DNA from 3 places in the Lysinibacillus sp. G4S2 genome. Region 1 is predicted to be linked to each of the others. Evidence: riboswitches for the same ligand, from Rfam matches in the RefSeq annotation. Region 1 holds a riboswitch; each other region holds the start of a gene.

Region 1 (10,543 bases):
CGCTGCAGGTAGTGCGGCTAAAATCGTAAAAGTAGATGTAGATAACAACCAAGGTACTGCAGCAGAGTACCAAATTATGTCTATCCCATCATTGCTATTATTCAAAGATGGTGAATTAGTAGACAAAACTGTTGGTTTCCAACCTAAAGAAGCGTTAGAAGCATTTATCGCAAAACATGCTTAATTTATAAGAAAAGAAAAGTCGAGCCATCTATAGATGTGCTCGGCTTTTTTTCGTTATATAATAAAGAGAAAAAGCGAACGCTAGTTTTAACAAGAGGGAGGGCTGGTAGGCGATGAATGATTTAATTAAACGAAAGCTTGAAATTTTACCAGATCAGCCTGGCTGCTATTTGATGAAGGATCGGCAAGGAACAATTATTTATGTTGGGAAAGCAAAAGTGCTGAAAAATCGAGTGCGCTCGTATTTTACTGGTACGCATGAAGGGAAAACACAGAGACTTGTAAGCGAAATAGAAGATTTTGAGTACATTGTGACATCCTCTAATATAGAAGCTTTAATATTAGAGCTTAATCTTATTAAACTACACGATCCGAAATATAATATTATGCTGACGGATGATAAAACGTATCCGTATCTTAAAATTACAAATGAAAAACATCCACGACTTATTACGACGCGAAAAGTGAAAAAGGATAAGGCGAAATATTTTGGTCCATATCCGAATGCATATGCAGCTAGTGAAACGAGAAAGCTGCTTGATCGTTTATATCCGCTTCGAAAATGTGTGCAACTACCTTCCAAGGTTTGTTTGTATTATCACATGGGACAATGCCTAGCACCTTGCGTAAAAGATATTGATGCTCAAATTTACCATGAAATGATTGAGGATATGACGAAATTTTTGAATGGTGGTGTTGAGGCGGTCAAAAAGGAGCTCGAGGGAAAGATGCTTGCAGCTGCAGAAAATTTAGAGTTTGAGCGTGCAAAAGAGTTTCGCGATCAAATTGCTCATATTGACACTGTCATGCAAAAGCAAAAAATCGTATCAAGTGATACAACGAACCGCGATGTATTTGGCTATGCAGTCGAGAAGGGCTGGATGTGTGTGCAAGTTTTCTTTGTTCGTCAAGGAAAGCTCATTGAACGAGATGTTTCGATTTTCCCAATTTATCAAGAGGCAGAAGAGGAATTTTTAACGTTCGTTGGCCGATTTTACGAGAAGTTAGAGCACATTAAGCCTAAGGAGATTTTTATCCCACAATCTATTGATGCGGATATTCTAACGGAATTACTTGATGTTCGGGTGTTGACACCAAAACGTGGGCAAAAAAAAGAACTTGTCGAATTAGCGATTAAAAATGCTGAAATTGCTGTAGCAGCAAAGTTCCAGCTTATTGAACGTCAGGAAGAACGAACGATAGGAGCGTGTGAGGCACTAGGTGAAGCTATGGGTATTTCTACACCTTTACGGATAGAAGCTTTCGATAATAGTCATATGCATGGAACAGATGCTGTATCTGCAATGGTTGTATTTATCGATGGGAAGCCATCAAAGAAGGAGTATCGAAAATACAAAACACGCACAGCTGCCAAGCACGATGATTATGGGGCAATGCAAGAAGTAATACGTCGTCGGTATACACGAGTATTAAAGGAAGGTCTACCTTTGCCAGATTTAGTACTAATCGATGGTGGGAAGGGGCAGATGGAAGTTGCGCGCGAAGTATTAGAAGATGAACTCGGCCTAGTCATTCCAATTGCTGGATTAGCAAAAGATGACAAGCATAATACGTCACAGCTTTTATTTGGTGACCCACCTGAAGTAATTGAGTTAAAGCGCACAAGTGATGGATTTTATTTACTGCAACGAATTCAAGACGAAGTACACCGCTTCGCCATTACCTTCTTACGACAGCAGCACGAGAAGCATGCCATTCAATCTGTTCTCGATCATATAGAGGGCATTGGTCCAAAGCGAAAACAGCAATTACTTAAGCATTTTGGCTCTGTCAAAAAAATTCGTGAGGCAAGTGAGTTGGCGTTACAGGAAGCCGGTATGCCTGCTAATCTAGCTAGCAATATTTACGCCTATTTTCATTCTGCAGAAAACACCCACCTCTGAAGGAATGAATTGCGCGGGCACAATTCAAAATCCGGACGCAATTACGCCAAGGCGAGTTGATTTTCAATAAGAGACATTGTCAAAGGATTAGACGTATGCTAAGGTTGTATATAACATTGCTCCTTAATATAGCAATGTTATGTACGGAGCCTTAGTTTTTTGTAGTTTCTATTTATCCATAAACTATAAGGTTCAATTAAATACATTCACTATTTAGTGATGATAGAGGTGCAAGGTTCAAGAGTAGTACATTCGAGGACGAACAAGTCCAGTGAAAATGTACAAAAGGGGAGCTTGCCGAAGTGGAGCATCGTTGTTTCCGATGCTGTGCTGGTTTTACATTTAAGAGATGTAAGACTGTCGATTCTAATCGTTTCGGAGAGCTATCACACATGCGCAAGTTACTTTTATTGTACATGTTATAGGCAGCTTTCACGTTATGTGAGAGCTGCCTTTTTAGCTTTCTGAAGATAACAAGTTATTCCGATAAAGGGATGATGTCAAAAGATTTTTCTGTATGATTGTGGGCCATAAACCATGCTCAACGGAGTAGCCCCCGAGAGCAAAGATACATGCGGAGAGCGTTCTCCGTGAGTGGAATGTACAGTCAAGTACATATTTGGGTGAGGAGCCGCAAAAGTAAGCTACTTTATAATCAGCGAAATGATTAAAAACGAAGGAGAATGGTAAAGATGGCGAGAATTGTGATGAAATTTGGTAGTGCTGCATTAGCATCGACAGAGCACATTCAAAATGTTGCGAAAAGGGCGCTAGCTGAAAGAGAAAGAGGGTATGATGTTGTCGTTGTAACAGCGGCGATGGCGAATATGACGAAAGAATTAGCAAAGATGGCTCGTGATCTATCAGATAATGCGTCTAAGCGTGAACTAGATGTATTACTTTCGACAAGCTCACAACTATCAAGTGCGTTAGTGGCAATTGCTTTGCAGGAAGAAGGATACAGTGCAGTGTCATTAACAGGATGGCAAGCGGGTATTCAAACGGATGATATGCATGGTAATGCACGTATAGATTATCTTGATGTAAGTCGTATTGAGGAACACTTTGCACAAGGACAAATTGTTGTAATTACTGGGGTACAAGGCATCAATTATTCACAGAATATTACGACGCTTGGTAAAGGTGGAGCGGAAACGACGGCTGTAGCTATTGCGGCAGCGTTGGAGGCAGAGCGCGTAGATATTTACACAAATGTGGATGGTGTCTATACAGCTGATCCAAGTCATGTAGCTAGAGCACAAAAGCTAAAAGAAATTTCCTATGACGAGATGCTAGAGCTATCAAATTTAGGATCACGAATTTTACATCCGCGAGCTGTAGAGTTAGCAAAGAAGTTTCAAATGCCAGTTATTATTCGGTCGAGTGTAATCGATACAGTAGGAACTTTATTGAAGGAGGAAGTTGAGATGGAGAAAAATTTAATTGTACGTGGTGTTGCCTATGAGTCAGATGTTATTCGTTTAACAGTTGGTTATGATGCTTATTCTGATGCTTCGTTAGCAGATATGTTCACAATACTTGCAGAAAATCGCATAAACGTCGATATAATCGTGCAAGCAATAATAGATGGATTAAAGCCGACTGTATCATTTACCATTTCAAAAGAGGAGTTTGCAGAAGCATTACGGGTCTTAGAAGATAGTAAACTATCACTAGGATTTAGTTTTGCTGATTTCGAAATCGGCTTAGCGAAAGTTTCTATTATTGGATCAGGTATGGCATCTAATCCAGGCGTTGCTGCCCGTATGTTTGATCGTTTACGTCGTGAAAGTATCCCGGTAAAAATGGTAAGTACATCTGAAATAAAAGTGTCTGTTGTTGTACCTCAAGACGAAATGATTCGTGCAGCAAATGCATTACACGATGAATTCAATTTAGAACATGCGCTTTACATATAATAATGAATAGGATGTGTCGGTAAAAGGTACATCCTATTTTTTCTTTATATAAATTTGATATTTTATATATTACTATTGTTGTATAATAAAGTGTAATTACATGTTTTACCAAGGAAAAGGTGGGAATTTGTATGGCATTATTAGGTTTATTTCAAAAGCCAATTAATGAAGGCGTTGAGAAACACAACGATTCTGAAATACAAATATTAAAAAAACGAATTCTACAATTGGAACTTGAGCAGGAAAGCGTTGATGTGAAAAATGCGATTTTAGATTTTGTACTAGCGCATATGGAGTTAATTAATTTTCAAACGATTTTAAAGGTTCAAAGTGTCTCAGCAAGTGTAGGAGATATTTCAGCAATGACTGAAGAAATGTCGTCAAATACAGAAGAGATGCTGGCTGTTGAGCAAAATGTTAATGCAAATATTCAAGAAATAAAACAGCATTCGTTACTACTAGTAGACGAAATGGAATCATCCATTACGAAAGGTGAAATGGTTCAGGAGCTGTTAGCTAAAGGAGCTCATTCAACAAAACAGCTGAATAATGAAATGAGTAAAATGAATGATATTAGTAAAAGTGTAACCGGGATTGCCGATCAAACACAACTACTAGCCTTAAATGCCTCAATTGAAGCTGCACGTGCTGGTGAACATGGGAAGGGCTTTAATGTTGTCGCGTTGGAGGTAGGAAAGTTAGCTAATAGCTCGAAAGATTCATTGCAAGAAATGACGAAGATTCGATCAGTCATCGATAGGCAATTACATAACACATTAGAAAATATTGAACAAGTTGAACATTACTTTACTGATTTTTTAAGTATCATGAAAGGCAATATTACTAATCTGACAGTAACAAGTAAAAATTTTGAAGAAGTTGCACACGGAATTCATCAAATGACAGCTGCATCAGAGGAAAACGTAGTAGCTGTAGACAGTTTAGCGGTGACGCTGACTGAATTATCACATACAAGTGACTTTTCAGAAATTGTACAGAATCAAGTATCTGAAATGCTAAAAGCTATCGTACCGACAATTCGAAAGCCATCAGAGCAAACGGTAATTAGCCAATTGGCAGCGAGGTTAATGGATCATGCTAGTTTTTTACGAATTGCTATTCAAAAAGCTGGACATAAAGAAATATTAAAAACGCATCATCAATGTGCGTTTGGGAAATGGTATTATGGGCATTTTGAGCAATATCAGAATTTACCAGAGTATCGTCATATAGAACAACCTCATGAATTAGTACATACGGCTGCTCAGAAATTAGTTAATGAACTGTCAAATAGTAACTTAGAAGAAATGGTTCAACACTCACTTAATATTTTGGAAGCATTTATTTCGTTAATAGATGTGCTTTTAAAAGAAAGACATGCTCAGTTATGAATAGAGAAAAGGATTGTCATCCAGCAATTTGGAATGACAATCCTTTTTGTTTTATTCGGTAGGTAGGGTGTGCATGATTCGTTCTTTGACGTCCCATTTTACTGTGAACATAACGTTTTGATGCTTTTCACGTTTTTCATCATAGCATTCTGTTAAATAACCTTTTGCTTGCTGGATTTGCTCAGCTATAAATCCTGCTTCAAGTCTAAAGCTACGCAAACCGATTTGTAAAATTGTTGGATCATTTGTCAATAGGAATATACGTCCATCCTTTGATTCTTTCATAAGCTCTAAATTACCCCAACAGGCATCTGCGAAAAATGCGATAATTTCATCTTGACTTCTACAAGGGAACTTTCTAGCAAGCTCTTTTCCTGCCCAATAAAGGACATCATCTTCATGTTTGCCAAGAATAGTAGATAGAATATGATCGCGAATTATCTCATAGCCAAATGATGAGATTGTAGGAGATGAAGTGTTTAACATTGAAATCCTTCTTTCTTAGAATTTTCTTAAAATTTAACCTCAATAAAGTAAAGGTAGATTTTTCGAGAAAAAATGATGCATCACGTACTAGATTGTTTCTTTAATAAGGGCTATGAAAAACTCCAAGTTACCTTGACGCTCGTAGCTCTTGAGAGTACAATAAACATGTCATAATATTGTACCATGATGAAATACACAGTCAATGAGGTATCATTTACAAAATGATGACTTCTTTTGTTGTGCTATTTTAAGTACTAAGGGGGGTAACAGTCTTGTCGAAAGATCGAGAGTTTTTATGGCGTCGTTTACATTCTCTACTTGGTGTCATTCCAGTAGGTCTGTTTCTGATGTTCCACTTGTCAATGAACTTCACTGCTGTTGGTGGTGAACAAGCTTACAATGATGCAGTAAGTAAGATGGATTTAATTCCACACAATCTTCTGTTAGTAATTGAGTGGGTAGTTATTTATATCCCATTACTGTTCCACGCATTCTATGGTGTCTTCATTGCATTCACTGCTTCACCAAACACAGGGCGTTTCAGTACATACCGTAACTGGATGTTCTCATTACAACGTTTCACTGGTGTATTCTTAGTGATTTTCATTGCATGGCATATTTTCCAAACGCGTATCCAAAAAGCGTTAGGTGCAGATGTTGAATTCAATATGATCGCAGATATCGTATCGAATCCACTAATGCTTGGATTCTATATTGTTGGTATTTTATCAGCAACTTTCCACTTATCAAACGGTTTATGGGCATTCCTAGTAAGCTGGGGTATTACACAATCTCCTCAGTCTCAAAAGGTTGCTACTTATGTAACAAACATTATTTTCGTAATTCTAAGTGTAGTTGGTGTGGCTGCTATTTTATCTTTCGTATAATTTAATAGAAGTTACTATAGAGTCCATTCAATCATTGCAATTTTTTAAGAGGAGTGAGAAATAATCATGGCGAAAAGCAAAATAATTGTTGTCGGCGGTGGTCTAGCTGGTCTGATGGCAACGATTAAAGCAGCTGAAGTTGGTACTGAAGTTGATTTATTCTCATTAGTTCCTGTAAAACGCTCACACTCTGTATGTGCGCAAGGCGGAATTAATGGTGCGGTAAATACAAAAGGTGAAGGGGATTCTCCTTGGATTCACTTCGATGATACAGTATACGGTGGGGACTTCTTAGCGAACCAACCACCAGTTAAGGGTATGTGTGATGCAGCACCTGGTATTATTCACTTAATGGACCGTATGGGTGTTATGTTCAACCGTACTCCAGAAGGTCTTCTTGATTTCCGTCGTTTTGGTGGTACACTTCACCACCGTACAGCATTCTCTGGTGCGACAACTGGTCAACAATTACTATACGCGCTAGACGAGCAAGTTCGTTCTCACGAAGTAGCTGGTTTAGTTAACAAATATGAGCACTGGGAATTCCTTGGTGCAATAGTTGATCCTGACGGCGTTTGTCGTGGTATCGTAGCGCAAGATATGCGTACAGAAGAAATTAAATCATTCCGTGCAGACGCTGTTATTATGGCAACTGGTGGCCCTGGTATTATCTTCGGTAAAACAACAAACTCTGTAATTAATACAGGTTCTGCTGCTTCTATCGTTTACCAACAAGGTGCTACTTACGCGAATGGTGAGTTCATTCAAATTCACCCAACAGCTATTCCTGGAGACGACAAAAACCGTCTAATGTCAGAATCAGCTCGTGGTGAAGGTGGACGTATTTGGACTTACAAAGACGGTAAACCTTGGTACTTCTTAGAAGAAAAATACCCTGCATATGGTAACTTAGTACCACGTGATATTGCAACACGTGAAATTTTCGACGTTTGTGTAAACCAAAAACTTGGAATCAACGGCGAAAACATGGTATACCTAGATCTTTCTCATAAAGATCCACATGAATTAGATATAAAACTTGGTGGTATCATTGAAATCTACGAAAAATTCGTAGGTGATGACCCACGTAAATTACCAATGAAAATTTTCCCAGCAGTTCACTACTCAATGGGTGGATTATGGGTTGACTACAACCAAATGACTGAGATTCCTGGTTTATTTGCAGCAGGTGAATGTGATTACTCTCAACATGGTGCAAACCGTCTTGGTGCGAACTCATTATTATCTGCTATCTATGGTGGTATGGTTGCTGGTCCAAACGCAGTTGATTATGTTAAACATCTTAAAAAGCATGCTGAAGATCTTCCACAGGAAATTTTCGATGCTCGCGTAAAAGAAGAACAAGCGAAATGGGATGCTATCATGAAAATGGATGGCACAGAAAACGCTTACTTACTTCATAAAGAGCTTGGTGAAATGATGACTGCTACTATGACAGTAGTACGTTACAACGATCAACTTCAAGATACATTGAAAAAACTTGATGAATTCCAAAAACGTTGGGAAAACATTAACATCAACGATACACAAAAATGGAGTAACCAAGGTGGTCACTTTACGCGTCAGTTGAAAAATATGATTTACCTAGCGAAAGTAATGACAAAAGGTGCATTATTACGTGACGAATCTCGTGGTGCACACTATAAGCCTGACTTCCCGAATCGTGATGATGAGAAGTTCTTAAAAACTACAATGGCGAAATTTGACCCAACTACTGGTGATCCAATTATCACGTACCAAGAAGTCGACGTTTCATTAATTCCACCACGTAAACGTGATTACTCTGCGAAAGGAGACTAAGAATTATGGATATCGCAGCTAATACTGGAAGAATGGTAAAAGTTGAAATTTTACGTCAAGATACACAAGGTGGCAATGGCTACTGGCAGAAATTCGAAGTTCCTTACCGCCATGGTATGAACGTCATTTCTGTTTTAATGGAAATTCAAAAGCATCCAGTTATGTCAAATGGTGAAAAAACAACACCAGTTGCATGGGACATGAACTGTCTTGAAGAAGTTTGTGGTGCATGTTCAATGGTTATCAATGGCCGTCCACGTCAATCTTGTTCAACACTGATTGATCAATTGACTGAACCAGTTCGCCTTGAGCCTATGAAAACATTCCCAGTTATTCGTGACTTACAAGTTGACCGTGAACGTATGTTCAACGCACTTAAAAAAGTTAAAGCATGGGTTCCAATCGATGGTACTTATGATTTAGGTGAAGGTCCACGTATGCCAGAAGGTAAACGTCAATGGGCTTATGAATTATCTAAATGTATGACTTGTGGTGTATGTATGGAAGCGTGTCCAAACGTGTCTGAAAAAGCTTCATTCATCGGACCAGCACCGTTATCACAAGTACGTCTATTCAACACTCACCCAACTGGTGCAATGATTAAAGACGAACGTTTAAATGCAATTATGGGCGATGGTGGCCTTGCAAACTGCGGTAACTCACAAAACTGTGTAGCTGCTTGTCCTAAAGGTATTCCTTTAACAACATCTATCGCATCATTAAACCGTGCAACTACAGTGCAAATGTTCCGTAACTTCTTCGGTTCTGACCACTTCGTAGACTAATAGTACAAGCTAAACTCCCTTACATTCAATGTGTGAGGGAGTTTTTTTATGTTTTATAGGAAGTGCTATCTTAAGGGGCATTATTCGATAAAGATTAATAAACTACAAGAGTTCATTAACTAGGAGATCAAGATCAAGATGCTAACTGTGTTTATGACAACGAAACGAGGAGACCTGGCAGTCAGTCAGCAGAGCATTTGAAGAAGCTTCCCGTTGTCAGTAAAACTAGTTGGTTTCTACAAATACAGCTTAGGCATTGGGCTAATGATTGAATAAGGATAGTCGATTGGCACCGAAGATAAGGAAGTTTGTTGATAAATTGAGAAAAAGTCTGAATTTTCTATGATAATATAGTATTTTCCTTTATAATGAATATGTATTCATTTTGATTCGCTAACTCCATTTGTACTTTTAGGAGGAAGCAAATGAAAATTAGGGGGATGGCTAAGATGAAAGCAAATTATATCGAAGATTTTCAGGAATGGGCAAAGGATTTTTCATTTTATACTGAGGTGCGTGTACGTTTTTCAGAAACGGATATGTTCGGTCATATGAACAATACAGTTAGCTTTACATATTTTGAACAGGCACGAATCGATTATTTTCGCCATTTAGGCATTCTAATGCCATCAGCAATTGATGAAAATGTGGACGGTATTCCGATAGTAGCAGACTTACAGTGTGACTACGTGAAGCAAGTTTTCTTTGATGATGTACTAAAAATTTATACGAAGATAGCGAAAGTAGGAAATGCATCAATGGATATTCATTACTTAGCAAAAAATCAACATGATGAGGTTTGCTTTACGGGCCGTGGTACAGTTGTACAAATGGATCCTCGAACTGGGAAAAGTGTACCTTTATCTGAAGAAGCAAAGACTCACTTAGCAAGTTTAGTGTTTATTTAATATTGAAGCAAATTGCGAAAGTTAATTGTCTGTAGCAATTTAGTGACAGTGATATGTTCCATTTAATTGAGGAAGTTCACTCGGTGAAATGAATAAAAGTGGTGATTTCGCAGTTGAAATTGCAATTTTACAGGCTCACCATAACGTGGGGGTGATTTCCGACTGGGGGTCCGATGAGCGGCTTGGCCAAAAGGATGTTGATCACGAAGGCGTTATCACAGGACGTGATGCTTTGAGCCTTCGTCAGGGTCTCATCTGT
Region 2 (10,543 bases), 3.8 Mb from region 1:
CATCTTCTACTAGTAAAATATGCTTTTGCACTTTCATGCACCTCTTCTTTTTATTAGCTCATCACCATAACGTGTGGTTGATTTTGCCTTGGCGTAATTGTTGCTGTCGCTTCGTTAGCACTACGCTTTCGCACATACAAAACCCTGTTGCTGTCGCTTCGTTAACACTACGCTTTCGCACAAATAAATTGCCACAGGACGTGGCGTTCTTAGACTGAGTTCCTCTATTTCAGTAGGTGTTTGGCCACCCCTACCATCTGTTGATTATTTCAAGATGTAGTCCTTTATTAATTGAAGCGGTAATAAACTAGTTTCATACAAGTCACCTGTGATAGTAATAACTAGTTCTTCCTTTGGCCAAATAAAAATATATTGTCCCCCAAAGCCTAATGCAAAGAAATATTGATTATCTACCGAAAAAGCTTTAGTTTCATCCTGTTTATTTACCCACCAATGCATCCCGTAATAGCCGATATTGTCATAAGTCATTAAATTAGGCTTTATCGAATGGTTAATCCAATCCTCTGAAACTATCCTTTTTTCGTTATATATACCCTTTTTTAAAACTAAAAGGCCTACTTTCATCATATCTTCTGCTTTTAATAAAAGACCATCTGCCCCTTTACTAATTTTCTTCTTATCCTCATACCATTGATATTTGAGAATACCTAATGGTTGAAATAAATAACGATTGGCAAATTCTTTTGTTTTCATATTCGTCACTTGCTGCAATATAGCAGATAGTATATGGGAGCAACCCGAGTTATAATTCATATGCGAACCAACTGGATGCACCATCGGACGATCTATTATAAATTTTACTATATCAGAATGAAATACCATAGGAGCAAAACTATTCCATTCACCAAATTCCGGGAAATCTAACCCCTCCGTCATTGTTAAAAGGTGATATATTGTCATATCCATTTTACGTTTATCACCTTGCCGTTCGAATAGTTCAGGAAAAAAAGAATGGACAGGTATATGAACTGATTCTATATATTTTTGATCTATTGCAATGCCAAATAAGATGGAAAGAATACTCTTTGTGCAAGAATTAATTTTATGAAGTTTCTGTTGTTGTTTCTTGTTTTTATAGTATTGAAATATCGTTTTGCCATGACTATTAATCAAGAAAGTATTAATCTTTTCTTTTTTTAATCTGTTTTGTAAAAATGGATAGTCTATCATCTTTCCCCCTCTTATTATTAGTCTTCTCCTATTGGGTTTTTACGTGCAATTTTGCTGCCCGTTTATACTGAATAAATTATTTAAAATCCTCATCACCAAAAATTGCGGATGCCTTTTGTTAAAATATATGCTCTGTATATTAGTTGATCTTCGTTCCGACTGGGCGACTCTTTGGGGATTAGCGTCACAGATGAGACCCTAGAGCGAGCAGGTAGAGGAACGAAGGCTAAAAACATCACATCTGTGATAACGCCTTCGTGACCTACATCGTGTAGGCCCAAGCGGCTCATCGGACGCCCCTAGGAAGCTTTGCTCTGTGCGAAAGCGAAGTGCTAACGTAGCGGCGGCAATTGTTTTATCTGCGCGAAAGCGAAGCGGCAGCGGCAAAGCGCCCAGTCGGAACGGAAATCAACCACACGCTATGATGATTAGTCTATAATTTACCATATGACATGTTTTCGTTTTATAGATATTTTGCAAAATAGTAAAAAAAGCTGTTCCATAAACCATCATTCAATGGATTATAGAACAGCTTTAATATTAGTCTTCCACCTTTAAATCACATTCTTCAAGTGGAAGCATTTTTGTTTTATGCTTGATTTTATAGCCAAGCCATAACAGTAAGAACAGTGGAATACCAATGTATGAAACAACGACTCCGTACCAATCAATTTTATCACCCATAAAGGCCGTGTAGTTTTGACCGATAACAACAATCATACAAACTGTAAAGGCAAATAGCGGACCGAATGGAAATAGCTTCGCTTTATATGGCAGCAATTTCGGATCCAAGCCTTGTACCTCGAACGCTCGACGGAAACGATAATGGCTAAATGCAATTCCTAGCCAAGCAATGAAGCCAGACATCCCAGAGGCATTTAGAAGCCACATATAGACTACACCATCACCAAAGAATGAAGCTAAAAATGCTAAGGAACCTACAGCTAATGTCGCCAATAATGCGTAAATCGGAATACCTCGACGGCTTAGTTTAGCGAAAAATTTTGGTGCATGTCCATCTACTGCTAATTGCCAAAGCATACGAGAAGATGCATAGAGCCCTGAATTCCCTGCTGACAGCATAGCCGTTAAAATGACGGCATTCATCAATGAAGCAGCAAACGCAATTCCTAAACGGTCGAATACTAGTGTAAATGGTGATACAGCGATATCTTCAGACAACAAACGTTCGTCTGTAAATGGAATTAACATCCCAATTGCAGCAATTGCTAAAATATAAAATAACAGAATTCGCCAAAAAACTGACTTAACAGCTTTCGGAATATTTTTACCAGGATCATCCGTTTCTCCTGCTGTTATTCCAAGTAGCTCTGTCCCCTGGAACGAGAATCCCGCTGCTAAGAAAATACCAAATGTAGCAAAGAAGCCACCGTGGAATGGTCCATCACTAATAAAGAAATTCGTAAAGCCTACAGGAGCTTGACCACCTATAATACCAAAAATCATTAAGAAACTGGTGATAATAAAAACGATTACAGTTACAACCTTAATCATTGCAAACCAATATTCACTTTCACCGTAGCTTTTTACCGATAATAGATTGAACATTAAAACTACAGCGATAAATAAAGCAGTCCAAAGTGCTGATGAGCTATCTGGGAACCAATATTTCATAATTAACGATACAGCTGAAATTTCTGCCGCAATGGTAATCGCCCAGTTGTACCAGTAGTTCCAGCCAAGTGCAAAGCCTAATGCCGGATCTACAAATTTTGTAGCATACGTACTAAATGAGCCCGATGATGGCATATAAGCTGCCATTTCGCCTAAGCTCGTCATTAAAAAGTACACCATAACACCGATTAATGCATAGGCGAGCAGTGCACCGCCAGGGCCTGCTTGTGCAATGGCACCACCACTAGCTAAAAACAATCCTGTACCGATTGTACCGCCTAATGAAATCATTGTAATATGACGGCTTTTTAATTCTTTTTTCAACTTCGGCGCTTTATGGCCGAGCTGATTCACTTTTATTTCACTCACGATATAGCTTCCTTCCTTCTTTAAGAGGCAAAAAAAATGCCATCACATGAACGTAGTGATGGCTAAGTTAATCCTCAGTTCTTTCAAAAACGATAGCTCAACACGTTGTTCCAAACGTGACAGTTCTGTTCCTTTCGGAGACAGCCCCAGCATGAGGTTTTCAAGTCCCCTCACACTTCGGCGATATTTCCTTTCAACTAATTTCTCTAATGCTTGTCATTTCCATTAGTATACTCTTAAATAACGCGACCTCTACCTCAATGCAAACTTGAGGCATATAATTATTAAATTTATGATGTGTACTAGTTTAACATACGACCTTTGACATTTCAATAACCTGATTAATGTTCTGTATTTTACGAATTTTCAACCATTTTAAATAATTTGATAAAGTGGTATAGTAGTTCAATTATAATCGTTCTTACAGGGGGGATCAATTTGACTACTGATGAACATTCCAATACTTATCCTAGCAAGAAAATTAGCTGGAGAGGAACAACCTTATTACTAGTTATCGGCGTAATTTGTATTGCCTCTACATTACGGATGCCGCTAACTGTTGTTGGGCCTATTATTTCCTTTATCCGTGAAGATCTTGGCATATCCAATGTACTAGCGGGTTTTCTAACAACAATCCCATTACTAGCATTCGCCATCATATCACCATTTGTCCCAAATGTCGCACGTAAATTGGGGCTGGAATTAACATTATTTTTATCAACTATTCTTTTAGGATTAGGGATTGTACTACGTTCCCTTGGCACAACTGCTTTACTCGTGTTTGGTACTGTGCTAATGGGTATAGCTATTTCATTCGGTAACGTACTTATTCCAGGATTGCTTAAATTGAAGTTTCCCTATCACGTAGGTTTACTTATGGCATTTTTCACAATGTCGATGAATTTGACAGCTGGGCTAGGTGCTGGCATCAGCTATCCTATTGCCATTTCACCACTTGGCTGGCAAGGTGCACTAGCTATCGCGCTTGTTCTTGTGGTGTTAACCATTTTAATTTGGATTCCACAGTTGAAATTTAATAAGCCTGAACCGCCTTTTAAGACTACGAAAGAACGTACACCTTTATGGAAATCACCTGTTACTTGGGCTGTAACAGGCGCTATGGGATTACAATCATTATTATTCTATACAACTGCTGCTTGGATTCCTGAAATATATATAGCGCAAGGATTAGCCGCTGATCGTGCAGGCTGGATGTTTTCCATCATGCAATTTTCACAAGTCCCAATGGCTTTAGCTGTGCCTATTATTGCAAGTAAAATGGCGTCTCAACGGCCCCTTGTAATAATGTTTACGTCATTTTACATAATTGGCTTTATCGGGGTAGTAATGGAATGGACCAGCCTCGCAGTACTGTGGATGGTGCTACTAGGCTTAGCAGGGGGTGCTTCATTCGCATTAGCGATGATGTTCTTTACACTACGTACCCGTACCGCTTCTGAGGCAGCTGATTTATCAGGCTTTGCACAATCCATAGGATATTTATTTGCCGCAACCGGTCCAATCCTATTTGGATATTTGCACGATTTATTCGGCGGCTGGAACGTCGCTGGCTGGCTCTTTGTTGTCGTAGCATTGATACTGTTCTTATGTTCTTTTAGGGCTTCTAAAAATGAATATGTGAATTAAAGACCTCTTAAAAAGCACTAGTTTTGAATAAACCAGTGCTTTTTTCTATAATTAATTCTTATTCTACTATTCACAAGTCAACTTCAATTCCATTAACACTTATCGATTTAATATTCTCCATATTTAAAGGCTCATCTGCTAAAAATTTCAGCTTTATTTGTCCTTTATCTGTAAATGAAGTCGTTTGCATAAGAGTTTTTGTATGACCATCTTTCATACGGATAGTAGCTGTCATTTCAGTTGATTGTTCTATCTCTCCATCTCCTAACACTGTTAATCCTAGTGGAGAAATATCAATTTCAGTAGATCGCCAGCCTCCGAAATCATATATAAAATCAATTACTTTACTTTCCTTCACCGTATTTAATTTAAATGTCGTTTCCCAATTACCTTTTACTAAATTTCCACTTGTTGTGAAATTACCTCTTAATTCATAGTCTTGCATATCTATATCCTGCATATTAAAAATGTATTCTTGGTAGTTATGCCCGTATTCAGCATTCCCATTTTCATCTCTTCCATAACTTATACTTGATGGATGGATCTCCTCGCCTGCTGAATTTACAATGTAAAAATAACCATGATCATCTTTGTCATTTTGCATCCACTTTGTTTGAATATGGAATTTATTTTGAATAATGCCTACATTTGTAATTTCCATAAAATCAATAGTTGGTATTTTCATATTTTTCATTCCATTTGGTAGGACTACATAATTCTCACGTTCATTGGCATCTCCAGCCAGTTCCCCACCCATTCCTGATATAGCATCTCGATTCAGTGTCGTCGGTTGTTGCTGCTCAATATTATTTAAATCAATATTTACTTTGACGTCAAACACATGCTTATCACTTAGGAAAGACTGAATACTAAAATTAACTTTACTATTATTTAATGTTTCTGCTCCCGTTGCCTGAAAGCGTATCATTGCTGTTTTCGTTGACTCATCGTAAGCAACAACTTCATGTGTAAATGAATGACCCTTTGACATAAAGTAATCATAAATATCTAATGTTTCATCAATGCGGTCACCTTCTAAATCCTGCATTGTCACGTAAACAACAGCCATATCATCATCGTTCATTGCAGCGACAACTTCCATTTTGATTCCCTCATCGGTCATACTTAATTGAAGTGGTTGCAGCAGTAATGCCACCTCTGGACTAACAATAGACAGCAATCGATTTATATTGGAGTTTGTAGCTGCACCTACCCCTACTGAAAATGCTAAAAAAAGTGTTGCAATTAATGGAAGTACAATGAATTTTTTAAATTTCCTTTTACGGAATTTCGCCTGCTTTATACCTAGCTTTGATCTATTATGCAATTCACTAGGTAGCTCAATTGATTCTATAGATTGACGGATTTTATTCATAAAAATCTACCTCCTCTACTTGTAATCGTAATTTTTGAAGAGCACGATATAAAACTGATTTTGCTGTACCTAGGGGAATATGTAGTAACTCAGAAATTTCCTTAAAAGAATAGCCTTCGTAATACTTTAAAATGACAATACCTTTTTCTTCATCACTTAATTCATTTAACATTTGATAAAGTAAAATGGAAATAGTCGGATCCTTTACCGTCGTAGGAACAACATCGAGCATCTCAGTTTTCATTGGGACAACCTTTTGATGGCGCTTTAAATAGTTTAGTGCGCAGCTAATAGTAATTTTAATAAGCCATGTTTTAAAATAAGCAGGTTCTTTTAAGGTTGTGATTTTATCAAAGGATTTAAATGCAACTTCCTGTACAATATCTAACGCATCCTCTTGATTTTTCACATAAATAAAGGCCATTCGATATATATCCGCCTCATATGCTTGAAAAAGCTTTAAAAAGGCTTTGTCACTCCCCTTTTGTGCTTTCTTTACTAAGTTAATAATTGCCCTTCACTCCTTTCTATTTATTAGACAATTCCACAGTCCATTTAGCTTAAAAAAGAAAGAAGAAATCTCAAATAGTTGAAATTTCTTCTTTAAAAGGAAACTATAAAATTTTTAAATCCCTACTAATAAGGTGGTTTCTGATAAAAATAGTTCGGTGTATTGTAAGCATTAACAAAAGGCTTATGGTAAATATGAGTTGTAGCTGGCGAAAGAGGTGGAATCAACCACGCCCAATTGCCTGTAACCTCACGATCTGCTGCTGCTTCCGCTTCCTCAAACAATTTAAATTGCTGAGCTGCAGTATGATGATCTACAATGCTCACACCATCTTCTTTAAATGAATGCAATACCGCAATATTGAGCTCAACTAGTGCCCGATCACGCCATAGAGAAGCCTGTTTTGTTGTATCGAGGTTAAAAATTTCTGCTATAGCAGGCAACATATTATAACGCTCATGATCTGCTAAATTACGTGCCCCGATTTCTGTGCCCATATACCAGCCATTAAATGGAGCTGCCTGAAAATCAATACCCGCCATTTGGAAGCGCATGCTCGAAATAATTGGCACTGCATACCATTTTAACCCTAGCTTCTCGACTTGAGGAGCTTCAGGGTGACGAATCGGAACCTCGAGTACATATTCATCAGGGATTGCAAACACTTGCGGCTCTCTTCCATCTACCTGTACAACAAGCGGAAGCACATCAAATGCTGTTTTTCCGCCTTGCCAGCCAAGTGATTCACATATTTTTGTGAACTCTACGGAATGTTGATCACCAATGATCCCAGATTCCGTTTCATAGCCCGCATAACGGATTAGCTGGTGATTCCATATACGCACTCGCCCTGGTGCAAAAACGGTGATTGTTGGACGAATTTTCCCGTCATTTGTTGCATATTGAATATGCTCAAGTAAAGCATTGAACACAGCCTCTTCCGTTAGCGTATCTCTGGCATCTCTAACATGCAATGATTGCCAAAACAAACGGCCAATACACTTATTACTATTGCGCCATGCCACTCGTGCACCAAAGGTTAATTCCTCCGTCGTCGGTATATATTCTCCTGCTATTTTAATCTGCTGTAATTTATTTTCTAGCCATGTTTTAGACTCATTTTGTTCTACTCGATAAAGTTCTAAAAACTGCTGTATCTCATGTAAATTCATGTCGAACTCCTCCATCTACCCTCATATTAGAGGAACGGAACTATAATCACCACGAAAATATTTGCTGGAAAACATACATATTGCATATATGAAATACTTTGTTCAAATTTATACGTCACTATCATGTAATTTCATTAGATAGCAAAAACTTTATTTTAAAGACTTTATTAGAAGTCGTTTTCTCTAGAATCAGCCCTGATATTAATTATTAGTCACTGATTTATTTTATATTTATTTCGAGTGACCATCCCCAGTTAGTTAGGAGTATTCCTGTTAGAAAGATTTTTATGGCTTGAAAAAAAGATTTGTTTATCTACCCTGCACGAAGCGAATGTTTTCTGTGCGAAAGCGCAGTGCAACGTAGCAACAGCAACATTATTTTTTCTGCGCGAAAGCGAAGCGTCAGCGGCATTGTTTCTTCTGCGCGAAAGCGAAGCGTCAGCAACAAGGTTTTGTCTGTGCGAAAGCGAAGCGACAGCAACAACAAAGCGAGTAGCTCGTAGCGAAAAACAGCGCCTTCTAAACTAATCAGAATGGACAAAAGCGAATAATAAACACACCTGAAATAAAATATTTTTTTAAATTAAATTTTTTAGTGGATGAATGTCGCTAATCCTTTTAACAACTATTAATATTATAGATTTTAGAGAGGAGGGGAATAATTATGTCTCAAGAATATGGTTCTGGATCTGGATCTAGTTCATCATTTGCGCTAATCGTTGTTCTATTCATTCTTCTGATTATTGTTGGCGCTAGCTTTATGTCAAAATATTATTAATACCCAACACCGCCTCTGATGCTCATAATTATTAGGATCATACAAGCTTATCCTTTACACCTTCAAATATTAAATAAGGGTCACTATCCTCCGCGTGATCCTTTTAATTTTCCCTCTTTCAAAGTATTCATCCCTATACAACCCCACAAAGTACATTCAATACATCCATCTGACTTTGCGAGCATAATAAAAAGCACCTAATTATGAAATGCCTAACAATCAAATCCACTCTACGTCTTTTAATTTATGAAAGTCTTGATCCCTTTTGATTTCCGTTCCGACTGGGGCGTCCGCTGAGCCACAAGGAGTCGCTCAATCGGAACGAAGATCAACTGATATATAACGCATATATTTTTAAAAATGTCATCCACAACTTTTGGCGATGAGCCTTTTATTTCCTCATATGTAGAATCTAAATCTAGCTATACATCCATATGATAAAAGATTTTCCTCTTTAACTAAAATTTTGTGTTTAATTAAATATAAATTTGTACATCCTCTTAATAGTTTCAAAAACTTATTGAGGAGGAGATTTGGGGTGAATAATTTCGAGAATACTAATGCCTCCCAAGATTATATTCAAAAGGGACTATTAAACACAAAACTATCAAAAAATATAACTACTATAAAAGAAGCTTTCGGGAACAGTAGTGACCTTATTATACGAGAAACATTAATAGGGAAATCAAAGGAACAATCAATCGCAATCGCTATTATTCACACGGATGGTTTAGCTGATAACACCATAATTTCAGACTTTATCGTAGAACCTCTCCTATCTGATTTAAAGGAAACTTCCGAAACAACGATCAATGAATTAGATCAACATTTAAAGAATTACTGTTTAACAGTTGGACATGTTAACGATATTGCTGATTTTACTGCTTTATTTAACGCCATTTTAAACGGGGACACCGTTATATTGCTAGATGGTCTGGCAAAAGGGCTTGCGACGAGTACTAAAAGTTCGAAGGATAGAGCAATAACAGAACCTGCAACGGAAGCTGTCATTAGAGGCCCTAGGGAGTCATTTACGGAGACTTTGAGAACTAATACTGCTTTAATTCGGCGTAAAATCAAAAGCCCAAACCTTTGGATAAAATCTATGGTCATTGGTGATGTCACTCAAACAGACGTTGCCGTTATGTATATAAATGGAATCGCAAATGAAAAAATTGTACAGGAAGTTTTTGAGAGACTGGATCAAATTGAAATCGATGGCATTTTAGAAAGCGGCTATATCGAAGCACTAATTCAAGATTCAAAGTTCTCTATATTTCCCACTGTTTATAATTCTGAACGTCCAGATGTTATTGCAAGCGAATTATTAGAAGGTAAAATTGCTATTTTAGTAGATGGTACTCCCTTTGTTTTAATTGTACCTGCATTATTTACTTCCTTCTTACAATCCGCAGAGGATTATTATCAACATCCATTTATCAGTTCATTTATTCGTATCATTAGGTTTTTAGGGATTAGTCTTGCCTTAGCTGCCCCTTCTCTCTATATTTCGCTCACGACTTTTCACCACGAAATGATACCCACCTCTTTGCTAATCAATATTTATTCACAGCGAGAAGGTGTACCATTTCCTGTATTTGTCGAAGCTTTGATTATGGAGATTGCATTTGAAGTTCTTAGGGAAGCCGGACTTCGAATGCCAAGAATGATAGGGCCTGCTATATCAATTGTAGGAACATTGATTATTGGGCAAGCAGCTGTACAAGCAGGTATCGTTTCGGCATCAATGGTTATTATTGTAGCCTTAACAGCGATATGCAGCTTCCTTTTTCCTGCATATGGATTATCTAACTCCATACGGATTTTACGCTTTCCGTTAATGGGGTTAGCAGCAATGTTTGGAT
Region 3 (10,543 bases), 1.4 Mb from region 1:
CTGTTCAAACGCAGGCAACTACTACCACTTATTACGTCGTCAAGCAGCATTATTAGGAACAGAAGGTGTTCGTCCGCTTGTAGTGGTATCACCTAAATTCTTACTTCGTCACCCATTAGCTGCTGCTAATGCTGATCAATTAGCAAATGGCTCATTCCAAGAAGTAATTGAGCAACCAGGTCTAGGTTCAAAAGCAGAAGCTGTAGAGCGCGTTGTATTAGGAACAGGTAAAGTAATGATCGACATCGCAGATCGTATTAAAGATGGTGAAGGCTTCGATCACTTACACATTGTTCGTGTAGAACAACTTTACCCATTCCCAAAAGAGCAAGTTGCTGGTATTATTGCTAAGTATCCTAATGTAAAAGAAGTTGTATGGGTACAAGAAGAACCTAAAAACCAAGGTACTTGGAATTATGCATTAGAAACATTATATGATCTTTCTGAAGGTAAAAAGCTACGTTATGTAGGTCGTCCTGCAATGAGCTCTACTTCTGAAGGTGATGCAGATTCTCATAAAGCAGCTCAAGCCGCACTTGTAGAAGAAGCAGTTGCTGAGCCTGTAAAGGTTAAATAAAATCACATATTAATTATTGAGAGCCGGGCTACTTGCTTAGGCAGTAGCCCTTTTATGTGCACACAATGCACGTTAATCAAAGGAGGAAATGAAAGTGGCTGAAATTAAAGTCCCTGAATTAGCAGAATCGATTACAGAAGGTAGTATCGCACAGTGGGTAAAAAAAGTGGGCGATCGCGTTGAAAAAGGTGAATTCATCGTTGAACTTGAAACAGATAAAGTAAACGCTGAAATCATTTCTGAAGAAGCGGGTGTATTAACTCAAATTTTAGCTGAAGAAGGCGATACTGTACTTGTAGGTCAAGTAATCGCAGTTGTAGAAGCTGGCGAAGGTGCAGCAGCAGCTCCAGCTCCAGCAGCAGCTCCAGTTGAAGCAACACCAGCTCCAGCAGCGCCACAAGCAGCTCCAGCTCCTGTTGCAGCAGCTCCAGTTGTAGAAGAAACTTCTGGTGAGCGTGTAATCGCATCTCCAGCAGCACGTAGACTTGCTCGCGAAAAAGGTATTGACCTTGCTGCTGTATCTCCAGTAGATCCACAAGGACGTGTACGTGTACAAGACGTTGCAGCTCATGGTACAGCTCCAGTAGCAGCACCACAAGCAGCTCCAGCAGCACCTAAAGCAGTTGCAGCTGTAGATGAATCACGTGTAACAGTTGAAAAAATGAGCCGTCGTCGCCAAACAATTGCAAAACGCTTACTTGAAGTAAAACAATCTACTGCAATGTTAACAACATTTAACGAAGTAGATATGACAAACGTTATGGCATTACGTTCTCGTAAAAAAGACCAATTCTTCGAGTCAACTGGTTCTAAACTTGGTTTCATGTCATTCTTCACTAAAGCTGTAGTTGCAGCACTTAAAAAATACCCATATGTGAACGCACAAATCGCTGGTGATGAAATTCACTTAAACAACTTCTTCGATATCGGTGTAGCTGTATCAACAGAAGAAGGTTTAGTAGTACCAGTTGTACGTGACGCTGACCGCAAAAACTTTGCTGAAATTGAAGATTCAATTGCAGACCTAGCTAAAAAAGCACGCGATAAAAAATTAGGTTTAGCAGATCTTCAAGGTGGCTCATTCACAATTACAAACGGTGGGGTATTCGGTTCATTAATGTCTACACCTATCATGAATGGTACACAAGCTGGTATCCTAGGTATGCACACGATCAAAAAACGTCCAGTTGAAGTGAATGGTGAAGTAGAAATTCGCCCAATGATGTACTTAGCACTTTCTTATGACCACCGTATTATCGATGGTAAAGATTCTGTAGGCTTCCTTAAAACTGTAAAAGAACTTCTAGAAAACCCAGAAGATTTATTATTAAATTCTTAATTCCTGAGTTTATTAAAACCCTGCGAACATTGTTTCGCAGGGTTTTTTGCTTTTTATGAAAATATTTAAGGATGCGACGGATAGAGCATTCAGAACGACGGAAAGAAGAGCCAGAGCGACGGATAAAGCAATCGAAGCGACTGAAAGAAGAACCAGAGTGACGGATAAAGTAATCGAAGCGACGGATAGGAACCGAAGCGACGGAAAAAAGAGCCGAGCGACGGATAAAGCAATCAAAACGACGGAAAGAAGAGCCAAAGTGACGGATAGGAACTGAAGTGACGGATAGAAGAGTTAAAGTGAAGGATAAAGCAATCGAAGCGACGGATAAAACAATCAAAACGACGGAAAGAAATGCCGGAGCGACGGATAGGAATCAAAACGACGGAAAGAAGAGCCAAAGTGACGGATAAAGCAATCGAAGTGACGGATAGAAGAACCGGAGTGACGGATAGGAACTGAAGCGACGGATAGAAGAGTTGAAGTGACGGATAAAGCAGTCCAAACGACGGAAAGAAAAGCTGGAGCGACGGATAGGAATCAAAGCGACGGATAGAAAAGCTAGAGCGACGGAAAGAAGAGCCAGAGCGACGGATAAAGCAAACGAAGCGACGGATAGGTTCCCCAAACCTTTACGATATGCTTCAGTAAAAAAAAATTATAGTGCAAAGGATATTATCATTACTGATTAATAGTATCTTTTGGATTACAAAATACTAGTTGAGTATTAAATATTTGCGGATTTACTAATAAATAAAATAAATAAAACAGGCGTGTTGATTAGGAGAATAGGTTTATTATTGAGCGATAAAAGGATTTTTTTGTTGCTATTTTGCTTATGCGTTACTATTTTACTATTTTAACTGATTGTAGCTTAGGGCTACTCAACTCCCACAGGAAAGCTAGTAGTCCGTAGCGGAAATTAACCTCTTCTAATTAATTAGAATGTATAATAATGGTTAATCAACGCAACTGAAAAAAACGATTGTCACCTTGGCAATTGTGCGAATGTAATGGATTTAATAAGGTTAAAAACCTAATATTGTAAACAGTCAGAATAATAATAAAATTATCTTGACGATTAACTTACTTTTATTGTAGTATCTATATATCAATTAAATAAACAAACCTCACATTTGTTCTATAGTGAGGTAGAGGCGCGGTATTTATTAGTTCATTGTTGAGTAAAAGCAAGCGAAGACGCAATGGAGAAGGAACTATCGCCGAAGTATAAAAGGAGCTCGTACTTTTATGCTGGGTCTGCAGTGAATAAGTGCAGGACTGTCCTAGTAAATTTCTTTCCAGGTTTACTAGGTTGTGCTATCTCGTAACATGGAAATTATAGTGAGGATTTGGGCAACTATCAATTAAAGGTAAACCTAAGTTCAATGCTTAGGTCTTTTTTTGTATAGTTGTCTTATTTTTTAACAGAAAAGGGGAGTTTTACATGAAAAGGAAATGGTTGTTATTAATGCTATCTGTAATGACTGTAATTGTGTTGGCCGCTTGTGGCGCTAAAGACAAAAAGAATGAGGCAACAGGTGATGCTGGTGCCGATAAAGGTGGAGGTGGTGAATTCCGTGTTGGGATGGAAGCGGGCTATGCTCCATTTAACTGGACGCAGCAAGATGATGCAAATGGCGCAGTAAAAATTGCCGATAATGCTGAATATGCAGGCGGCTATGATGTGCAAATGGCGAAAAAAATCGCTGAAGGCTTAGGAAAAGAATTAGTAATTGTGAAAATGGAGTGGGATGGTTTAGTACCAGCACTGCAATCAAATAAAATTGATGCAATCGTTGCTGGAATGTCACCTACTGATGAGCGTAAGCAAACAATTGATTTCACTGAAAACTACTATACTTCTGATTTTGTTATGGTCATTAAAAAAGGTAGCAAGTATGAAAAGGCAAAATCAATCCAAGATTTTTCAGGAGCTAAAATCACATCTCAATTAAATACATCTAACTATAATGTGATTGATCAGATTAAAGATGTACAAAAAGAAACAGCGATGGATAGTTTCCCAGCAATGCGTGTAGCATTAGAGGCTGGAAAAATTGACGGCTATGTAGCTGAGCGTCCAGAAGGGATTTCCGCTGCTGCAGCGAACGATAAATTCACATATGTAAAGTTTGAAAAAGGATTCAAAACAGATATTTCAAACACATCTATTGCAGTTGGTTTACGTAAAGATGATGCAAATATGGAAAAAATCAATGAAATCCTAAAAGGTATTTCTGAAGATGATCGCCAAAAAATTATGGAAGAAGCAATTCAAAAACAACCAGCAGCACAATAATATAAATGCACGGGCTGCCTGACAGTCCGTGCATTATCATAAGAATCTCTTAAAATAATGATAATGTCATAGCTAAAAGTTTCATAAACTAAAAGAAACAAATGCTCCAATAGAATACTGGAACGAGCAAGCAACACGACGTTGTTAGGAGGAACATCATGAGTCTTGAATGGATTATTTCTATTGTTGAGAACAACTGGCAAATGTTTTTACGAGGTGCGTATTATACATTACTTATTTCAATTAGTAGTACAATTATTGGTGCACTTATCGGATTTTTCATTGGAATTATGCATACCATCAAGGTTCGTAAAAAGGGTGTAAAATTCTATAGTTTAAAGCTCTTTAATTTTTTACTAACATGCTATGTCGAATTCTTCCGTGGTACACCAATGATTGTACAAGCAATGGTTGTATTTTACGGATTAGATATAGCATTTGGCATTGATATGCATTTTATTACAGCAGGTATTTTGGTCGTGTCACTAAACACAGGTGCTTATATGGCGGAAATTGTGCGTGGTGGTATTGTGTCAATTGATAAAGGACAATACGAGGCCGCTTCGGCAATTGGGATGAATCATTTCCAAATTATGCTGCATGTTGTACTACCACAAGTTGCGCGAAATGTATTGCCTGCAACAGGTAATCAATTAATTATGAATATTAAAGATACAGCAGTTTTAAACGTTATCGGGGTTACTGAATTATTCTTCCAAACAAAATCGATTGCAGGTAATAATTTCCGCTATTTTGAATCATTCTTTGTAGCTTGTGTCCTTTATTTCATCATGACATTTACCGCATCAAGAATTTTACTATATGTAGAAAAACGATTGGATGGACCAGATGCCTATCAAAAAGAACAGAAAGAAGCCATATAGGGGGACGGACAAATGACGGTTATTAAAATAGAGCATTTAAGTAAATCATTTGGGCGTAACCAAGTGTTAAAGGATGTAAATTTTCAAGTAGAAAAGGGCGAGGTTGTCTGCCTTATCGGTTCTTCAGGATCTGGTAAATCAACACTACTACGCTGCATTAATTTACTGGAAACGCCAAGTGGTGGTCAAATTATTTACAAAGGTGAAAATATTTTAGACGAAAAGCATAATATTCAAGAATATCGTACACATTTAGGTATGGTATTCCAGCAATTCAACTTATTCAACAATCATAATGTGCTAAAAAATTGCACTGTAGGCCAAATGAAAGTTTTAAAGCGTTCAAAGGCAGAAGCCGAAGAAGTTGCTTTGAAATATTTGCAAATTGTAGGCATGGACCAATATGTCAATGCGAAGCCACGGCAGCTATCTGGCGGTCAAAAACAGCGTGTAGCGATTGCGCGAGCATTATCAATGAATCCAGATGTAATGCTGTTTGATGAACCGACGTCAGCCCTTGACCCAGAAATGGTTGGCGAAGTGTTGAAGGTAATGCGACAGCTAGCGGATGCCGGAAATACGATGTTAATTGTTACACATGAAATGGAGTTTGCCAAAGAGGTAGCGGATCGCGTTGTATTTATGGATAAAGGTGTTATCGTAGAGGAGGGACCACCATCACAGGTTTTAATAAACCCACAGCATGAACGAACAAAAGAGTTTTTAAAACGTACTTTAAAATAAATTCAGCACAACTAAAAAAGTGAGTCCACATAGATGGATTCACTTATTTTCTAGAATTCCACTCTGCATATATAACAAAGCAAATTGCAAATGCTACAGCAAGGATGAAAAACCATTGTGGTACACCACCAAAGCTCATAATAACACCTCGAAGTTAAAATTTAAGTATAGAAATAGATAAGAAAATAGACTTTTACGGAGAAAATATGATCTTCTATGGTTTTTTTCTCCACAAAACATCTAAAATATTATAAAATAAGCAGTAGACATTAGCTTCATGCTAGTAAAGAGAGGTAGAGAGATTATGTTACATTTAAAATGGAAAGATGCACCAACACTACGCGCTGTCACTTGTAAGCATACAAATGCATCAAAATATTTAGTATCAAACGTATTAACAGTAGGGAAACAATATGATGTAAAAAATGAAACAGAAGAATTCGTTTTTATTATTGATAACACTGGTAAAATTGGTGGCTACTATAAAGATTATTTTGAATGAAAATACAAGGGTGGTTCAGATGATTTCTGAACCACCCTTGTTCATTGAAAAAACAGAATCAGTCTCTTGTATAACCCTTTAAATCAGCTACATCTTGTAAATGCTGTTTTTCCTGTTCTGTAGCTGTATGTAAGGCAAAGACATCTTTGATAGCCGTTTGAAGCTCATGCTGTGTTTCTTTGAATTTCGATACTTGCTGTTCAAAAGAGGGGCTTGCAAACCGATCATTCGTGCGAGATAATCGCTCCTCTAGCTGTGCATATTGATGGTCCATGTTCATGGATAACATCATGGCTAATTGATTTTTCCAAAGTGGGATAAGTGTCACAATTGAAAATTCAATTTTCTCTGCTAGCGTTTGATTGGACTGCTGAATCATACGTATTTGTGGCGCAGTTTGTAAGGCAACCTGCTGTGAAACTTGTAAGTCATAAATACGTTGATCTAGTCGTTCGATTTGAGCGGCAAAGTCATTCAGCTGTTGGACATCAAGTGGTTGATTCGTTGCCTGTACACTAGTTACCTTTGCAGGAAGCTCGACTTCGATTGCTTGCTGCTTCTTCATTTGCCCTGCTGCAATAGCAGTCGCTAACTCCTCAAAGAATCCTCTATTATGTGAATAAAGTTCTTCAAGCATTTCTACATCTTTAATCATTTGAAGCTGTGAACGTTCAAGTTGAACACCAATTCGTTCTACTTGGATACTAATACGTTCAAACTCCGTTAATGTTTGCTTAATAGGTCGTTCTGTTTTACCAAACATTTTTTTAAAAAAAGACTGTTTTTTTGGCTCTAACGCGTTAGGGTCAACACGGTCTAATGTTTGCATTAATGAATCTAACATTTGGCCAACTTTTGAGACGTCTTTCTGTTTTACTTGTGCAAGCATTCGATCAGCAAATTGCGAAAGAGCACGCTGTGAATCTTGCCCTAAAGACAGTACTGATTCGAAGTTTGTCAGGTCAAGTTGACTAGCATATAGAAGTGCACGACTTTGTGCAAGAGGCGATAGCGTTTCATACGTCGCCATCGCCTCGGTATTTGTAGTTTCTAAATAAGATTGCACTAGGGGAGAAAGACCTTGTATTGTATTAAGTTGAAATGCGTGATCATTTGCTGTCACTTATCATCGCCTCTCCATTCCAATTGTTCTCTTCGTCTATTATTGGAACGATTCGCAAATTCGATTTCCATTTGAAGATGGTCGATATCATTAGAAAGCGCATCCTTTAAATCAATTTGAATCGTATCATTTAAGTCTGTCAGTGTTTCTCGTGTTTTTGATAATGTAATCTGGATTTCCTTATCCTTTACAGGCTGTTTCGATAACATTGTATATTTATCCGTTAATTCGACAGCGGAAGGTAGGTGTGCGTAAAAAAATTGTTCAACATTATAAAATTTGCGCGGATCTGTTTTAACAATTTTCACGATATTTTTGGAAATACGTGTCATTTCGAGTAATTGCTTAAATGCTGAAACCGAACGTACACGTAAGTAGTTTTGACTTAATGTTTGAATGTTTTTATTTGCTGCTGTAAGTTGTGTTTCAATAAGTTTGTATTCTTCTTTTGTTATACCTGCAATTTGCATGACTTTCTTTTTCTGTCTATGTTTCAACAACGCTGTACTTGGCGCGTAAGTTCCAGCAAACAATAAACCACCAAGGAAGAATCCTGGATCTGCGGCTATGGCTGCGATAGAAACAGTTGATAGCGAAATAAAGAAGCTAGCGGTATGTCTAGAGAAAAACTGTCCGACACTGAGCATGTTTCTTCCTCCTAGCATTTAAATATGTCTATATTCTTATACGAAATAATCGACATAAAGTTTCAATGAAAAAATAATCCTTACATAAATTTTACTGCTATTTGTAAAGTTTCTCAATGATAATACATAAAAACGAGCAAATCCGTTGCTTTATAATAGAGAAAAGGGGCAAAAAAAATAGAAGTTAGACTAAATAATGTCCGATATGGCTGTTTCCTTTTTACTCGGATGTGTGTTGAAAGCCTAATTTATCAGGGGTTATTGTTTTTCATCTTTCATTATATTGTATTCAATCTTAACGTAATTCGCGAATTTTTGTATTGTTGTTAATTTATTTTTTATTGCTCTAATACCTAATAGATTTAATGTTATTATTATTGTTTTTTCTTCTGTTATTAATTCCTCGCCATTAAATTTCAATGATTTTCTGGTGACTCAATTTTAACATTCATCGTTGATTTTCAGTTAGTTAGCTCAAGTAGTCATTTAATAGCCGCTAACTAATTAAATTGTGTATATTGATTGTTGCTTTTATCACACAAAAATACATTGGGAGAATACTATATTTTTGGTATATAATACTAATGTATTGTGTTTTCTAAAAAAAGCTGAGGTGGAGAATAATGAAAAAATTTTTTACTGTGTTATTAGCAGCATTAGTAATAGCAGTAATAAATCCAACAAAATCAGATGCGAAAGTAATGTATGATGGAGCAGAAGTTGTAAAAGGTCAAACAGGAAAAATGACCTTTAAAAAAGACATAAAAGTATATAAGAAAAATCCAGATGGTACGTTTGATTCTTTAGTGGTTAAGCGAAATAACTTCTTTAAAACGTATGATATTGAAAAATATGATGGCAAAACTTTCTACCAGATGGGGCAATATCGTGTACAAGCAACCGATTTAGTGGTTTTCAAAGAAATATCAATCGATATTCGTTCATCTTTTTATGACAATCCCACCTATGTCATGATTAATCATCAGGGTGTGAAAATGCCAGGTCAATACAATGACATCGGATATGGTCAACCTTTAATAGTTGGAAAACGAAAAGATGTTTGCACTGGTCCAACATCAAGCTTAGTTTCTATTGAGAAAGGCAAAATATTTTACCATTATTGTAGTGGAGATATTGAAGGAGAGGATGTAATTGATACCGCCATTGTTGATGGGACTGATGTTCGTATTTTTGAAACTATAAATAAAGGTTCTTATGTATTAATAGAAGATACAGAACTTTTAAGTGCTCCAAAGAAGGGAGCACCTAGTTATACAAAAATGTTGAAGGGAACTATCTTCCAGTTATCAGGGATTGAGATCAATGGTTATGTTGAGGTGGGTCTCGATAAATATTATTTCAATTACATTCCAGCAAATCTACTGAAGCCAGTGAATGGCGAGTAAGGAACTAGGATTCAAACCTTATAAAGAGAAAATGCTTGCGTTCTGAGCTATCAGCGAATAAGTTTTCAAGAATATCCACATAAGAAAAGTCCTCAACTCGCACTATTTTGGTGGGAGTTGTGTTTTTCTAATCAATAGGTTTTGAAATTAATGGTCATTAATTTGAAACAGGGTGATTGGATGCCCTCGTATCGAAGAAAAAGGGGGCGTCCAGCCTCTGAAGAAAAACATGGCATCAACACTAATCGAACGTCGTGGAGGCACTGGAAGCACGCTAAAAAACCGAATTAAAAGATATAATTTCAGGTGTGTTGATTATCCATTTTTATACACCCCAAGAGGCTGATTTCCGCTACGGGCTACTCGCTTTCCTGCGGGCGAGCGTCGAGCAGCTTCCTCCGCTACGCTCCGTGAAGGTTCTCGTCTGTCTCGCTTTCGCGCGGGAGTCGAGTAGCCCTATGCTACAATCAGTTAAAATGGAAATTTATTGGCAAAACAGTGACAAAAAAACCTTTTATCGTTCAATAATAAACCTATTTTTTCCTAATCAACACGCCTAATATAATTTATCTGAAGTAGTTAGCTATTAAGTGAACTAATTTTTTGATGTAATAGAAAATCATGTTAAAATATTTATAGATTATTAACGTCAATTGGAGGAGCGGTGACTTGAAGAAGAAAGTAATAATTATTGTTTCTTTTTTGGTTGTAATTATATTGTTGCATTCAACACCAAGTATGGCATTAAGAACACATGTGTTTTTTATGGGTTATCCAAAAGCCGCAATTTCTTCAGGAATTATTGAAGATAAAGAACATAATGAAGTAGATAAAGATAAATTTGCTGAATTAAATGCCAAAGCATACACTCTAACAAATCCTCCAGTGGAAAAAGCTACTCAGGGCGAATTAAGAAACTTTCTTGTGAGGAAATTTGGATTTTTACATTTTGCAGAATACTTAGGTGATACTTAATAACCATTGTCAGTCAAACAGTGACTTAAGTTCATTAGGTAAAT

The links. Region 1 has a riboswitch for lysine ahead of QUF91_RS20470 (aspartate kinase). Riboswitches for the same ligand answer to the same signal wherever they lie in the genome.
Region 2: linked by a shared signal. The riboswitch ahead of QUF91_RS01640 (amino acid permease) and the one ahead of QUF91_RS20470 (aspartate kinase) in region 1 are both predicted to bind lysine.
Region 3: linked by a shared signal. The riboswitch ahead of QUF91_RS13575 (transporter substrate-binding domain-containing protein) and the one ahead of QUF91_RS20470 (aspartate kinase) in region 1 are both predicted to bind lysine.

Annotation. Positions count from the first base shown of each region.
Region 1 covers NZ_JAUCFJ010000002.1:4,018,123-4,028,665, reverse strand. The annotation lists gene trxA (thioredoxin) at 1-184, shown strand, start outside; gene uvrC (excinuclease ABC subunit UvrC) at 297-2,087, shown strand; lysine riboswitch at 2,303-2,481, shown strand; gene QUF91_RS20470 (aspartate kinase) at 2,780-4,006, shown strand; gene QUF91_RS20465 (methyl-accepting chemotaxis protein) at 4,138-5,397, shown strand; gene QUF91_RS20460 (YslB family protein) at 5,449-5,883, opposite strand; gene QUF91_RS20455 (succinate dehydrogenase cytochrome b558 subunit) at 6,156-6,770, shown strand; gene sdhA (succinate dehydrogenase flavoprotein subunit) at 6,837-8,591, shown strand; gene sdhB (succinate dehydrogenase iron-sulfur subunit) at 8,597-9,376, shown strand; gene QUF91_RS20440 (acyl-CoA thioesterase) at 9,826-10,284, shown strand; gene QUF91_RS20435 (hypothetical protein) at 10,430-10,543, shown strand, end outside.
Region 2 covers NZ_JAUCFJ010000002.1:257,213-267,755, reverse strand. The annotation lists gene QUF91_RS01655 (response regulator transcription factor) at 1-31, opposite strand, end outside; gene QUF91_RS01650 (serine hydrolase domain-containing protein) at 265-1,191, opposite strand; gene QUF91_RS01645 (hypothetical protein) at 1,508-1,630, shown strand; gene QUF91_RS01640 (amino acid permease) at 1,732-3,195, opposite strand; lysine riboswitch at 3,281-3,458, opposite strand; gene QUF91_RS01635 (CynX/NimT family MFS transporter) at 3,610-4,842, shown strand; gene QUF91_RS01630 (hypothetical protein) at 4,913-6,217, opposite strand; gene QUF91_RS01625 (RNA polymerase sigma factor) at 6,210-6,641, opposite strand; gene QUF91_RS01620 (nitric oxide synthase oxygenase) at 6,854-7,900, opposite strand; gene QUF91_RS01615 (hypothetical protein) at 8,206-8,403, shown strand; gene QUF91_RS01610 (YjcZ family sporulation protein) at 8,565-8,678, shown strand; gene QUF91_RS01605 (spore germination protein) at 9,217-10,543, shown strand, end outside.
Region 3 covers NZ_JAUCFJ010000002.1:2,630,664-2,641,206, forward strand. The annotation lists gene QUF91_RS13555 (2-oxoglutarate dehydrogenase E1 component) at 1-577, shown strand, start outside; gene odhB (2-oxoglutarate dehydrogenase complex dihydrolipoyllysine-residue succinyltransferase) at 672-1,916, shown strand; gene QUF91_RS13565 (hypothetical protein) at 1,861-2,256, opposite strand; gene QUF91_RS13570 (hypothetical protein) at 2,293-2,544, opposite strand; lysine riboswitch at 3,061-3,247, shown strand; gene QUF91_RS13575 (transporter substrate-binding domain-containing protein) at 3,364-4,218, shown strand; gene QUF91_RS13580 (amino acid ABC transporter permease) at 4,377-5,102, shown strand; gene QUF91_RS13585 (amino acid ABC transporter ATP-binding protein) at 5,115-5,846, shown strand; gene QUF91_RS13590 (DUF6501 family protein) at 6,151-6,348, shown strand; gene QUF91_RS13595 (toxic anion resistance protein) at 6,407-7,471, opposite strand; gene QUF91_RS13600 (5-bromo-4-chloroindolyl phosphate hydrolysis family protein) at 7,468-8,118, opposite strand; gene QUF91_RS13605 (hypothetical protein) at 8,742-9,524, shown strand; gene QUF91_RS13610 (hypothetical protein) at 10,194-10,499, shown strand.